Regions from separate parts of the Dinoroseobacter shibae DFL 12 genome, predicted to be linked through region 2. Evidence: riboswitches for the same ligand, from Rfam matches in the RefSeq annotation. Region 2 holds a riboswitch; each other region holds the start of a gene.

Region 1 (3,087 bases), on a different replicon from region 2:
AATCTGGCTGGGGATGCGCTGCGCCAGCCGCATATTGGTGACAGGTCTTTCCGATATTACGCTTCCGGCGAACCTGTCACCCCTTATATTTCCTTTACCTTATCAAGAGGAACATAAAGATCACCGCCTTTGCGGAACTTCTCGGCCATTTTCGCCATGCCGTCCTTCTGCGCCTCGGCGCGGATATCGTGGCTGATCCGCATCGAGCAGAACTTCGGTCCGCACATGGAGCAGAAATGCGCGACCTTATGCGCCTCTTTCGGCAAGGTTTCGTCATGCATCGAGCGCGCGGTTTCGGGATCAAGCGAGAGGTTGAACTGATCCTCCCAGCGGAACTCGAACCGCGCGCGTGACAACGCGTCATCTCGGATCTGCGCTCCCGGATGCCCCTTGGCCAGATCGGCAGCATGAGCCGCAATCTTGTAGGTGATGACACCGATCTTCACATCGTCACGGTTAGGCAGACCTAGATGCTCTTTGGGAGTGACATAGCAAAGCATCGCCGTGCCGAACCAGCCTATCATCGCCGCACCAATACCGCTGGTAATGTGGTCATATCCCGGTGCGATATCCGTGGTAAGCGGCCCGAGCGTATAAAACGGCGCCTCGCCGCAGACCTCCAGCTGCTTGTCCATATTCTCCTTGATTTTGTGCATGGCTACATGGCCCGGTCCTTCGATCATCACCTGACAGTCATGCTTCCATGCGATCTGCGTCAGTTCGCCCAACGTCTCCAGTTCGGCGAATTGCGCCTCATCATTGGCGTCCGCGATAGAGCCGGGACGCAACCCATCCCCCAAAGAGAAGCTGACGTCATATGCCCGGGCAATTTCGCAGATCTCAGCGAAGTGCTCGTAAAGGAAACTTTCGCGGTGATGATGCAGGCACCATTTCGCCATGATCGAGCCGCCGCGCGATACAATCCCGGTCACCCGCTTTATCGTCATCGGGATCATATGCAGCCGCACGCCAGCATGAATGGTGAAGTAATCCACCCCCTGTTCAGCCTGTTCGATCAGCGTATCGCGGTACACCTCCCAGCTTAGGTCTTCGGCGATACCCTCGACCTTTTCCAGCGCCTGATAAAGCGGAACGGTGCCGATGGGTACGGCAGAATTGCGGATGATCCAGTCGCGGATGTTGTGAATATTGCGGCCCGTAGACAAGTCCATCACCGTATCCGCGCCCCAACGTGTGGCCCAGACCATCTTTTCCACCTCTTCCTCCATCGAGGAGGTGACGGCGGAGTTACCGATATTCGCGTTAATCTTGACCAGAAAATTACGCCCGATCCCCATCGGCTCGGCCTCGGGGTGGTTGATATTGGCGGGGATGATCGCACGGCCCCTGGCGACTTCTTCGCGCACGAAATCGGGAGTCACAAAATCGGGGATGGCCGCGCCCCAATCCTGGCCGTCACGTACCAGAGCCTCTTTCGCGGCCTTACGGCCAAGGTTCTCGCGGATGGCGACAAATTCCATCTCGGGTGTTATAATCCCGGCGCGGGCATAGGCCATCTGCGTGACCGCGCGTCCTGCCTTGGCTTGCAACGGCTTGTGGCGGACCGGGAATTCGGGCACCAGCCGGGCACCCTCAGCAAAGCCATTATCCTCGGGACGCACATGGCGACCCTCATAAAGCTCGATATCGTTGCGTGCGGCGATCCAGTCTGCCCGCAGGCGCGGCAGGCCACCGTTGATAGCGATTTTAGCGCTGGGATCAGTATAGGGGCCAGAGCTGTCATAGACCGTAACCGGCGGTTCGCCAGCCGAAGGGTGAAGATCAATCTCGCGCATAGGGACGCGAATTTGGGGATGCAGCGTTCCGGGCTGATAAACGCGCCGGGATGCCGGTAAGGGTCCAGTAGTAACGGTTGGTGTCAGATCTTTCATGAGTCAGTATCTCCGTGCTCATAGCAATGAGATCCAGCTCCGCCGTACTGAATGGAGAATAGCCACGCGATAAACGCCTGTAAAAAACAGGCAGGGCAATGCCGCACAGCCGAACACCATCCCTACGCCAGTATGAACTGGATCAGGTTCGTCGGGTCACTGCGCTATGCGTTGCCGCACCATCAGTTTCTCAGCCCCTTGTCGGGACCCCCCGGGTGAGAAAGGACTACGTTGTGCGCCAAGGGGGGCTTTGTCAACTGCTGTTCCCGTGGCGGTCTGACGGACCAGTTTTATCAGGCCTCAGGGGGTTTAAATGTAGCCAGAAATTAATGTCATCCGTAAGGGTGTGATTCAATATCAATATGGTAGCCGCTCACTTTTACCGGAAGTGAAGCAGCACAGCTCGTTCAAAAACCACCATTTGTTGAACGGTTTGCTGAACCAGACATTGGTGCGCCTGCAGCGAACGGCAAAAAAGTCCCGCGTTGTGTGAGTTCATGTGCAGCGCAGCGATCGGCAGCTATACCGCAGCCGAAGACGCATCGGCGCTCGGTGTCCGCTGCAAGACCCGATAGACGGTGGGCCTCGATACGTCGAACAGCTCTGCCAGATCGCTGATCGAGTAGTCACCCGTGTCATACATGCGGCGCAATTCTGCCTGACGACGATCCGATAGTTTTGGCTTTTTGCCCTTCAGTCGTCCCTTGGCGCGGGCGATGGCCATACCTTCCTTGGTGCGCATCCTGATCAGATCAGCCTCGAATTCGGCAAATGTGGCGAGGATGTTGAAGAACATCTTACCCATCGGATCGGTCGGGTCATGGACCGATGCGCCCAATGCCAGTTTCACCCCGCGCTTTTCCAGTTCATCAGCGATAGCCCGGGCGTCGGGAACCGACCGCGCCAGCCGGTCCAGTTTCGGCACGACAAGCGTGTCCCCTTCGCGGACTGCTGCGAGTGCCTGGGCCAGACCTGGCCGCTCCCGGTTCGTGCCGGTCAGGCCGTGATCGGTGTAGATCCGGTCTTCCGCGACATCGAGAGCGAGGAGCGCTGTCCGTTGCGCTGCGAGATCCTGTTTGTCGGTCGAGCAGCGGGCATAACCGACGCGGGTTTTGGTCATGATACATCCTTGGGCCAGAATTGGCCGAGCTTCGTCTTGATCGTGATCGTATGTAACGCAAAAGGCCCCTCCAAT
Region 2 (3,087 bases):
TATTACGCTTCCGGCGAACCTGTCACCCCTTATATTTCCTTTACCTTATCAAGAGGAACATAAAGATCACCGCCTTTGCGGAACTTCTCGGCCATTTTCGCCATGCCGTCCTTCTGCGCCTCGGCGCGGATATCGTGGCTGATCCGCATCGAGCAGAACTTCGGTCCGCACATGGAGCAGAAATGCGCGACCTTATGCGCCTCTTTCGGCAAGGTTTCGTCATGCATCGAGCGCGCGGTTTCGGGATCAAGCGAGAGGTTGAACTGATCCTCCCAGCGGAACTCGAACCGCGCGCGTGACAACGCGTCATCTCGGATCTGCGCTCCCGGATGCCCCTTGGCCAGATCGGCAGCATGAGCCGCAATCTTGTAGGTGATGACACCGATCTTCACATCGTCACGGTTAGGCAGACCTAGATGCTCTTTGGGAGTGACATAGCAAAGCATCGCCGTGCCGAACCAGCCTATCATCGCCGCACCAATACCGCTGGTAATGTGGTCATATCCCGGTGCGATATCCGTGGTAAGCGGCCCGAGCGTATAAAACGGCGCCTCGCCGCAGACCTCCAGCTGCTTGTCCATATTCTCCTTGATTTTGTGCATGGCTACATGGCCCGGTCCTTCGATCATCACCTGACAGTCATGCTTCCATGCGATCTGCGTCAGTTCGCCCAACGTCTCCAGTTCGGCGAATTGCGCCTCATCATTGGCGTCCGCGATAGAGCCGGGACGCAACCCATCCCCCAAAGAGAAGCTGACGTCATATGCCCGGGCAATTTCGCAGATCTCAGCGAAGTGCTCGTAAAGGAAACTTTCGCGGTGATGATGCAGGCACCATTTCGCCATGATCGAGCCGCCGCGCGATACAATCCCGGTCACCCGCTTTATCGTCATCGGGATCATATGCAGCCGCACGCCAGCATGAATGGTGAAGTAATCCACCCCCTGTTCAGCCTGTTCGATCAGCGTATCGCGGTACACCTCCCAGCTTAGGTCTTCGGCGATACCCTCGACCTTTTCCAGCGCCTGATAAAGCGGAACGGTGCCGATGGGTACGGCAGAATTGCGGATGATCCAGTCGCGGATGTTGTGAATATTGCGGCCCGTAGACAAGTCCATCACCGTATCCGCGCCCCAACGTGTGGCCCAGACCATCTTTTCCACCTCTTCCTCCATCGAGGAGGTGACGGCGGAGTTACCGATATTCGCGTTAATCTTGACCAGAAAATTACGCCCGATCCCCATCGGCTCGGCCTCGGGGTGGTTGATATTGGCGGGGATGATCGCACGGCCCCTGGCGACTTCTTCGCGCACGAAATCGGGAGTCACAAAATCGGGGATGGCCGCGCCCCAATCCTGGCCGTCACGTACCAGAGCCTCTTTCGCGGCCTTACGGCCAAGGTTCTCGCGGATGGCGACAAATTCCATCTCGGGTGTTATAATCCCGGCGCGGGCATAGGCCATCTGCGTGACCGCGCGTCCTGCCTTGGCTTGCAACGGCTTGTGGCGGACCGGGAATTCGGGCACCAGCCGGGCACCCTCAGCAAAGCCATTATCCTCGGGACGCACATGGCGACCCTCATAAAGCTCGATATCGTTGCGTGCGGCGATCCAGTCTGCCCGCAGGCGCGGCAGGCCACCGTTGATAGCGATTTTAGCGCTGGGATCAGTATAGGGGCCAGAGCTGTCATAGACCGTAACCGGCGGTTCGCCAGCCGAAGGGTGAAGATCAATCTCGCGCATAGGGACGCGAATTTGGGGATGCAGCGTTCCGGGCTGATAAACGCGCCGGGATGCCGGTAAGGGTCCAGTAGTAACGGTTGGTGTCAGATCTTTCATGAGTCAGTATCTCCGTGCTCATAGCAATGAGATCCAGCTCCGCCGTACTGAATGGAGAATAGCCACGCGATAAACGCCTGTAAAAAACAGGCAGGGCAATGCCGCACAGCCGAACACCATCCCTACGCCAGTATGAACTGGATCAGGTTCGTCGGGTCACTGCGCTATGCGTTGCCGCACCATCAGTTTCTCAGCCCCTTGTCGGGACCCCCCGGGTGAGAAAGGACTACGTTGTGCGCCAAGGGGGGCTTTGTCAACTGCTGTTCCCGTGGCGGTCTGACGGACCAGTTTTATCAGGCCTCAGGGGGTTTAAATGTAGCCAGAAATTAATGTCATCCGTAAGGGTGTGATTCAATATCAATATGGTAGCCGCTCACTTTTACCGGAAGTGAAGCAGCACAGCTCGTTCAAAAACCACCATTTGTTGAACGGTTTGCTGAACCAGACATTGGTGCGCCTGCAGCGAACGGCAAAAAAGTCCCGCGTTGTGTGAGTTCATGTGCAGCGCAGCGATCGGCAGCTATACCGCAGCCGAAGACGCATCGGCGCTCGGTGTCCGCTGCAAGACCCGATAGACGGTGGGCCTCGATACGTCGAACAGCTCTGCCAGATCGCTGATCGAGTAGTCACCCGTGTCATACATGCGGCGCAATTCTGCCTGACGACGATCCGATAGTTTTGGCTTTTTGCCCTTCAGTCGTCCCTTGGCGCGGGCGATGGCCATACCTTCCTTGGTGCGCATCCTGATCAGATCAGCCTCGAATTCGGCAAATGTGGCGAGGATGTTGAAGAACATCTTACCCATCGGATCGGTCGGGTCATGGACCGATGCGCCCAATGCCAGTTTCACCCCGCGCTTTTCCAGTTCATCAGCGATAGCCCGGGCGTCGGGAACCGACCGCGCCAGCCGGTCCAGTTTCGGCACGACAAGCGTGTCCCCTTCGCGGACTGCTGCGAGTGCCTGGGCCAGACCTGGCCGCTCCCGGTTCGTGCCGGTCAGGCCGTGATCGGTGTAGATCCGGTCTTCCGCGACATCGAGAGCGAGGAGCGCTGTCCGTTGCGCTGCGAGATCCTGTTTGTCGGTCGAGCAGCGGGCATAACCGACGCGGGTTTTGGTCATGATACATCCTTGGGCCAGAATTGGCCGAGCTTCGTCTTGATCGTGATCGTATGTAACGCAAAAGGCCCCTCCAATGATACTATAACCGGACCAGTCAAATGAGAATCGTTTTCCGTTGCAAACACTGGG
Region 3 (3,087 bases), on a different replicon from region 2:
GTCAGACTGTCCGTAAGGGGATCGGTGACCGGACGCCGGATTATCAACGAACTGCTCCCAGTGTTTGCAACGGAAAACGATTCTCATTTGACTGGTCCGGTTATAGTATCATTGGAGGGGCCTTTTGCGTTACATACGATCACGATCAAGACGAAGCTCGGCCAATTCTGGCCCAAGGATGTATCATGACCAAAACCCGCGTCGGTTATGCCCGCTGCTCGACCGACAAACAGGATCTCGCAGCGCAACGGACAGCGCTCCTCGCTCTCGATGTCGCGGAAGACCGGATCTACACCGATCACGGCCTGACCGGCACGAACCGGGAGCGGCCAGGTCTGGCCCAGGCACTCGCAGCAGTCCGCGAAGGGGACACGCTTGTCGTGCCGAAACTGGACCGGCTGGCGCGGTCGGTTCCCGACGCCCGGGCTATCGCTGATGAACTGGAAAAGCGCGGGGTGAAACTGGCATTGGGCGCATCGGTCCATGACCCGACCGATCCGATGGGTAAGATGTTCTTCAACATCCTCGCCACATTTGCCGAATTCGAGGCTGATCTGATCAGGATGCGCACCAAGGAAGGTATGGCCATCGCCCGCGCCAAGGGACGACTGAAGGGCAAAAAGCCAAAACTATCGGATCGTCGTCAGGCAGAATTGCGCCGCATGTATGACACGGGTGACTACTCGATCAGCGATCTGGCAGAGCTGTTCGACGTATCGAGGCCCACCGTCTATCGGGTCTTGCAGCGGACACCGAGCGCCGATGCGTCTTCGGCTGCGGTATAGCTGCCGATCGCTGCGCTGCACATGAACTCACACAACGCGGGACTTTTTTGCCGTTCGCTGCAGGCGCACCAATGTCTGGTTCAGCAAACCGTTCAACAAATGGTGGTTTTTGAACGAGCTGTGCTGCTTCACTTCCGGTAAAAGTGAGCGGCTACCATATTGATATTGAATCACACCCTTACGGATGACATTAATTTCTGGCTACATTTAAACCCCCTGAGGCCTGATAAAACTGGTCCGTCAGACCGCCACGGGAACAGCAGTTGACAAAGCCCCCCTTGGCGCACAACGTAGTCCTTTCTCACCCGGGGGGTCCCGACAAGGGGCTGAGAAACTGATGGTGCGGCAACGCATAGCGCAGTGACCCGACGAACCTGATCCAGTTCATACTGGCGTAGGGATGGTGTTCGGCTGTGCGGCATTGCCCTGCCTGTTTTTTACAGGCGTTTATCGCGTGGCTATTCTCCATTCAGTACGGCGGAGCTGGATCTCATTGCTATGAGCACGGAGATACTGACTCATGAAAGATCTGACACCAACCGTTACTACTGGACCCTTACCGGCATCCCGGCGCGTTTATCAGCCCGGAACGCTGCATCCCCAAATTCGCGTCCCTATGCGCGAGATTGATCTTCACCCTTCGGCTGGCGAACCGCCGGTTACGGTCTATGACAGCTCTGGCCCCTATACTGATCCCAGCGCTAAAATCGCTATCAACGGTGGCCTGCCGCGCCTGCGGGCAGACTGGATCGCCGCACGCAACGATATCGAGCTTTATGAGGGTCGCCATGTGCGTCCCGAGGATAATGGCTTTGCTGAGGGTGCCCGGCTGGTGCCCGAATTCCCGGTCCGCCACAAGCCGTTGCAAGCCAAGGCAGGACGCGCGGTCACGCAGATGGCCTATGCCCGCGCCGGGATTATAACACCCGAGATGGAATTTGTCGCCATCCGCGAGAACCTTGGCCGTAAGGCCGCGAAAGAGGCTCTGGTACGTGACGGCCAGGATTGGGGCGCGGCCATCCCCGATTTTGTGACTCCCGATTTCGTGCGCGAAGAAGTCGCCAGGGGCCGTGCGATCATCCCCGCCAATATCAACCACCCCGAGGCCGAGCCGATGGGGATCGGGCGTAATTTTCTGGTCAAGATTAACGCGAATATCGGTAACTCCGCCGTCACCTCCTCGATGGAGGAAGAGGTGGAAAAGATGGTCTGGGCCACACGTTGGGGCGCGGATACGGTGATGGACTTGTCTACGGGCCGCAATATTCACAACATCCGCGACTGGATCATCCGCAATTCTGCCGTACCCATCGGCACCGTTCCGCTTTATCAGGCGCTGGAAAAGGTCGAGGGTATCGCCGAAGACCTAAGCTGGGAGGTGTACCGCGATACGCTGATCGAACAGGCTGAACAGGGGGTGGATTACTTCACCATTCATGCTGGCGTGCGGCTGCATATGATCCCGATGACGATAAAGCGGGTGACCGGGATTGTATCGCGCGGCGGCTCGATCATGGCGAAATGGTGCCTGCATCATCACCGCGAAAGTTTCCTTTACGAGCACTTCGCTGAGATCTGCGAAATTGCCCGGGCATATGACGTCAGCTTCTCTTTGGGGGATGGGTTGCGTCCCGGCTCTATCGCGGACGCCAATGATGAGGCGCAATTCGCCGAACTGGAGACGTTGGGCGAACTGACGCAGATCGCATGGAAGCATGACTGTCAGGTGATGATCGAAGGACCGGGCCATGTAGCCATGCACAAAATCAAGGAGAATATGGACAAGCAGCTGGAGGTCTGCGGCGAGGCGCCGTTTTATACGCTCGGGCCGCTTACCACGGATATCGCACCGGGATATGACCACATTACCAGCGGTATTGGTGCGGCGATGATAGGCTGGTTCGGCACGGCGATGCTTTGCTATGTCACTCCCAAAGAGCATCTAGGTCTGCCTAACCGTGACGATGTGAAGATCGGTGTCATCACCTACAAGATTGCGGCTCATGCTGCCGATCTGGCCAAGGGGCATCCGGGAGCGCAGATCCGAGATGACGCGTTGTCACGCGCGCGGTTCGAGTTCCGCTGGGAGGATCAGTTCAACCTCTCGCTTGATCCCGAAACCGCGCGCTCGATGCATGACGAAACCTTGCCGAAAGAGGCGCATAAGGTCGCGCATTTCTGCTCCATGTGCGGACCGAAGTTCTGCTCGATGCGGATCAGCCACGATATCCGCGCCGAGGCGCAGAAGGACGGCATGGCGAAAATGGCCGAGAAGTTCCGCAAAGGCGGTGATCTTTATGTT
Region 4 (3,087 bases), on a different replicon from region 2:
CGCGGGTCGCGGCGGGCACGAAGATTTCGTTCACGGCCGTCGCGACGCTGCCGGAATGGCCGAGCTCGGTCAGCAGGTCCGCGAGGGTCGCGGCCTCGGTCGTGCGGGTCTCGCCGTTAATGATGAGCTGCATGGGGGGTCTCCGTCGGGGCGGGGCCGAGCAGGGCGTCGGCGGTTTCGCGGGCGAGCGCCGGGGCCATCAGGTAGCCGTGGCGGTAGAGCCCGTTCACATGGGTGACATCGCCTTGCCGCGTGACGCGGGGCAGGTTGTCGGGGAAGGCCGGGCGCAGGTCGGTGCCGATCTCGAGGATCTCGGCCTCTGCGAAGGCGGGGTTGAGCGCGTAGGCCGCGCTGAGCAGCTCCAGCATGGCCCGGGCGGAGATGCGGCCGCGATCCTCGGCCTCCACCATGGTGGCGCCGAGCATGTAGACCCCGTCCCCGCGCGGCACGATGTAGAGCGGGATGCGCGGGTGCAGCAGGCGTATGGGCCGGGTGAGGCGGATGTCGGGGGCACGCAGCACCAGCATCTCGCCCTTCACGCCGCGCAGCCCGGGCAAGGTGGTGCGGGCGGCGAGGCCGGTGCAATTGACGACGCGGGCCTCGGCGGGGGCCGGGCCGGGGCGGATCGGGATGCCTTGGGCGGCGAGCGCGTCGGCGAGGTCTTGCAGGGCGCGGCGGGGGTCGAGATGGGCCTCGCCTTCGAAAAACAGGCCTGCGGGGAAGCGCGCGCCGAGATCGGGTTCCAGCGTGGCGATCTCGTCGGCGGTGACCGGGCGGTGGCCATGGGTGCGGCGGGCGAAGCGGTCGAGGTCGCGCCGGTCGCGGGGCGCCGCCACCACCAGCGTGCCGCGGCGGGTGACGGTTGTGCGCACGCCCCACCAGTCGAGCGCCTCCTGCCCGTGGATCAGCACCGGCTCCTCGGCGTTCTCGTATTCGCACCAGGGCGCCAGCATCCCCCCCGCCCACCAGGAGCAGTGATGCGCGCCGGGCGGGCCAGCGGGGTCGTGCAGAGTGACCTGCGCGCCGCGGGCGGCCAGTTCGGTCGCGACGCAGAGGCCCGCGATGCCCGCGCCGAGGATGGCGATGGGGGTCATGGCCAGACCTCGTGAAAATGGTGAACCGGGCCGTGGCCCGTCCCGATATCGAGCCGGTCGGCGGCGGCGATGGCCCCTTGCAGGTAGCCATGGGCAGCGGTGATCGCGCCGCGCAGGTCCGCGCCCTTGGCCAGTTCGGCGGCGATGGCGGCCGAGAGGGTGCAGCCGGTGCCGTGGGTGTTGCGGGTGGCGATGCGCGAGGCCTCGAGCCGCAGGGGCGCATCCTCGCCATCCACCAGCAGGTCAACGCATGTGGCGCCGCGCCCGTGGCCGCCCTTCATCAGCACTGCGCCCGCGCCCATGGTGCGCAGGGCCTGGCCGGCGGCGGCCATGGCGGCGGGGTCGTCATCCTCGTCCCCGCCCAGCAGGCGCGCGGCCTCGGGCAGGTTGGGGGTCAGCAGGGTCGCGCGGGGCAGCAGATGGGTCGCCAGCGCTTCTTCGGCCTCCGCCGCCAGCAGCGCGTCGCCGGATTTCGCCACCATCACCGGGTCGAGCACGACGGGGCCCTTGAACCCCGCCAGACCCTCGGCCACGGCGGCGATCACCTCGGGCGTGCCCAGCATCCCAATCTTGACCGCGTCCACGGCGATGTCCTCGAACACGGCCGCCATCTGGGCGCGGATCATCGGGAGGGAGACGCCCTCGACCATCGTGACGGCGCGGGTGTTCTGGGCGGTGAGCGCGGTGATCACGCTGGTTGCGTAGACCCCGCGCGCGGAAAACGCCTTGAGGTCGGCCTGTATCCCGGCGCCGCCGCCGGAATCCGAGCCTGCAATCGTCAATGCGGTCGCCATGTCGCGCCTCTCGTCAGGCGGGCGGTCTCGGTTCGGGGACAGGGCAGGGGCAAAAGAGAGATTGCCACGATGACCGTTCCCTACGCCGGTATTGCCCGGATCAGGTTCCATGGGTCGGCACAGTGCGCCTCTCAGCCCTGAATCGGGCACCCCAACGGTTGTTGACGCAGAGGTAGGGCGGAAATCACGAAGGTGCAAGCCCGATCTCCCTGTGCAGGTGCCGCACTTGTGCTACCTGTGCATCCCGTCCTGACCCGAAAGACCTCTTCCCATGACCTTGTGTTCCTTGCTCCGCCCTCTGTATTTCATGCTCGCCCTCATGGTTCTGCCGACCGTTCCGCCTCTGTTTGCGCAGGAGCGTCCTGCCGCCGTGGTGACCGAGACCGTCGAGGAGCGCGCGCTTGCCGAGACGTTGCCGGTCTTCGGGCAGGTCGTGGCCTCGCGCGACAGTGCTGTGGCGTCCCGGACGGCCGGGATCGTGGACGAGGTCGCGGTGCTGGTGGGCGACCGGGTGGCCGAGGGGGCGACCCTTGCGGTGCTCGATACCGAGCTGGCGCAGATCGAGCTGGAGCAAGCGCTGGCCGACATCGCCGAGGCCCGGGCCGGGATCGCCGTGGCCGAAGCACAGCTCGGCCGCGCCGAGGATGCCCGTGACCGCGTGGAAGGGTTGCGCAACACCGCATCGTTCAGCTCGGCGCGGTTTGACGACGCCATGAGCGATCTGGCGGCGGCCACGGGAGAGCTGAACCAGGCCCGCGCGCGGCTTCTCAATGCCGAGGCCGCCGAGCAACGGGCGCGCTACACCCTGGACCGCGCGCGGATCACGGCCCCTTTCGCGGGGGTGGTCCTGTCGGTGGCGGCCGATCCCGGGCAGTTTATCTCGGTCGGAGATCCGATCGCGCGCATCATTGATATCAATGCGTTGGAGATCGAAGCTCAAGTTCCGTCTCAATTCGCGCCCGCCATTCCCCCGGGGGTGACCGTCAAGGGAGTGAGCGAGGCGGGGCAACAGCTCGACCTGCAGATCCGCGCGATCCTGCCGACCGAGAGCGTCTCGACCCGGACACGGCCCGTGCGGTTGTCGGGGGACCTTGACGCGCTGGGTGCGACCCTGGCCGTGGGTCAGTCGATCACGCTGCAAGTGCCCGTGAGCGCGCCGCGCGCAGCCCTTGCCGTGCCGAAGGATGCGCTGGTGCAGG

What was found. A riboswitch is a leader RNA that binds a small molecule or an ion and turns the genes downstream of it on or off. The one in region 2 is predicted to bind thiamine pyrophosphate.
Region 1: linked by a shared signal. The riboswitch ahead of thiC (phosphomethylpyrimidine synthase ThiC) and the one ahead of thiC (phosphomethylpyrimidine synthase ThiC) in region 2 are both predicted to bind thiamine pyrophosphate.
Region 3: linked by a shared signal. The riboswitch ahead of thiC (phosphomethylpyrimidine synthase ThiC) and the one ahead of thiC (phosphomethylpyrimidine synthase ThiC) in region 2 are both predicted to bind thiamine pyrophosphate.
Region 4: linked by a shared signal. The riboswitch ahead of thiD (bifunctional hydroxymethylpyrimidine kinase/phosphomethylpyrimidine kinase) and the one ahead of thiC (phosphomethylpyrimidine synthase ThiC) in region 2 are both predicted to bind thiamine pyrophosphate.

Annotation. Positions count from the first base shown of each region.
Region 1 covers NC_009958.1:13,828-16,914, forward strand. The annotation lists gene DSHI_RS22470 (hypothetical protein) at 1-33, opposite strand, end outside; gene thiC (phosphomethylpyrimidine synthase ThiC) at 84-1,892, opposite strand; TPP riboswitch at 1,994-2,116, opposite strand; gene DSHI_RS20525 (recombinase family protein) at 2,413-3,012, opposite strand.
Region 2 covers NC_009956.1:97,061-100,147, reverse strand. The annotation lists gene thiC (phosphomethylpyrimidine synthase ThiC) at 30-1,838, opposite strand; TPP riboswitch at 1,940-2,062, opposite strand; gene DSHI_RS19555 (recombinase family protein) at 2,359-2,958, opposite strand.
Region 3 covers NC_009955.1:83,287-86,373, forward strand. The annotation lists gene DSHI_RS18590 (Mu transposase C-terminal domain-containing protein) at 1-5, opposite strand, end outside; gene DSHI_RS18595 (recombinase family protein) at 186-785, shown strand; TPP riboswitch at 1,082-1,204, shown strand; gene thiC (phosphomethylpyrimidine synthase ThiC) at 1,306-3,087, shown strand, end outside.
Region 4 covers NC_009952.1:935,697-938,783, forward strand. The annotation lists gene thiS (sulfur carrier protein ThiS) at 1-133, opposite strand, end outside; gene DSHI_RS04675 (FAD-dependent oxidoreductase) at 117-1,094, opposite strand; gene thiD (bifunctional hydroxymethylpyrimidine kinase/phosphomethylpyrimidine kinase) at 1,091-1,888, opposite strand; TPP riboswitch at 1,949-2,052, opposite strand; gene DSHI_RS04685 (efflux RND transporter periplasmic adaptor subunit) at 2,175-3,087, shown strand, end outside.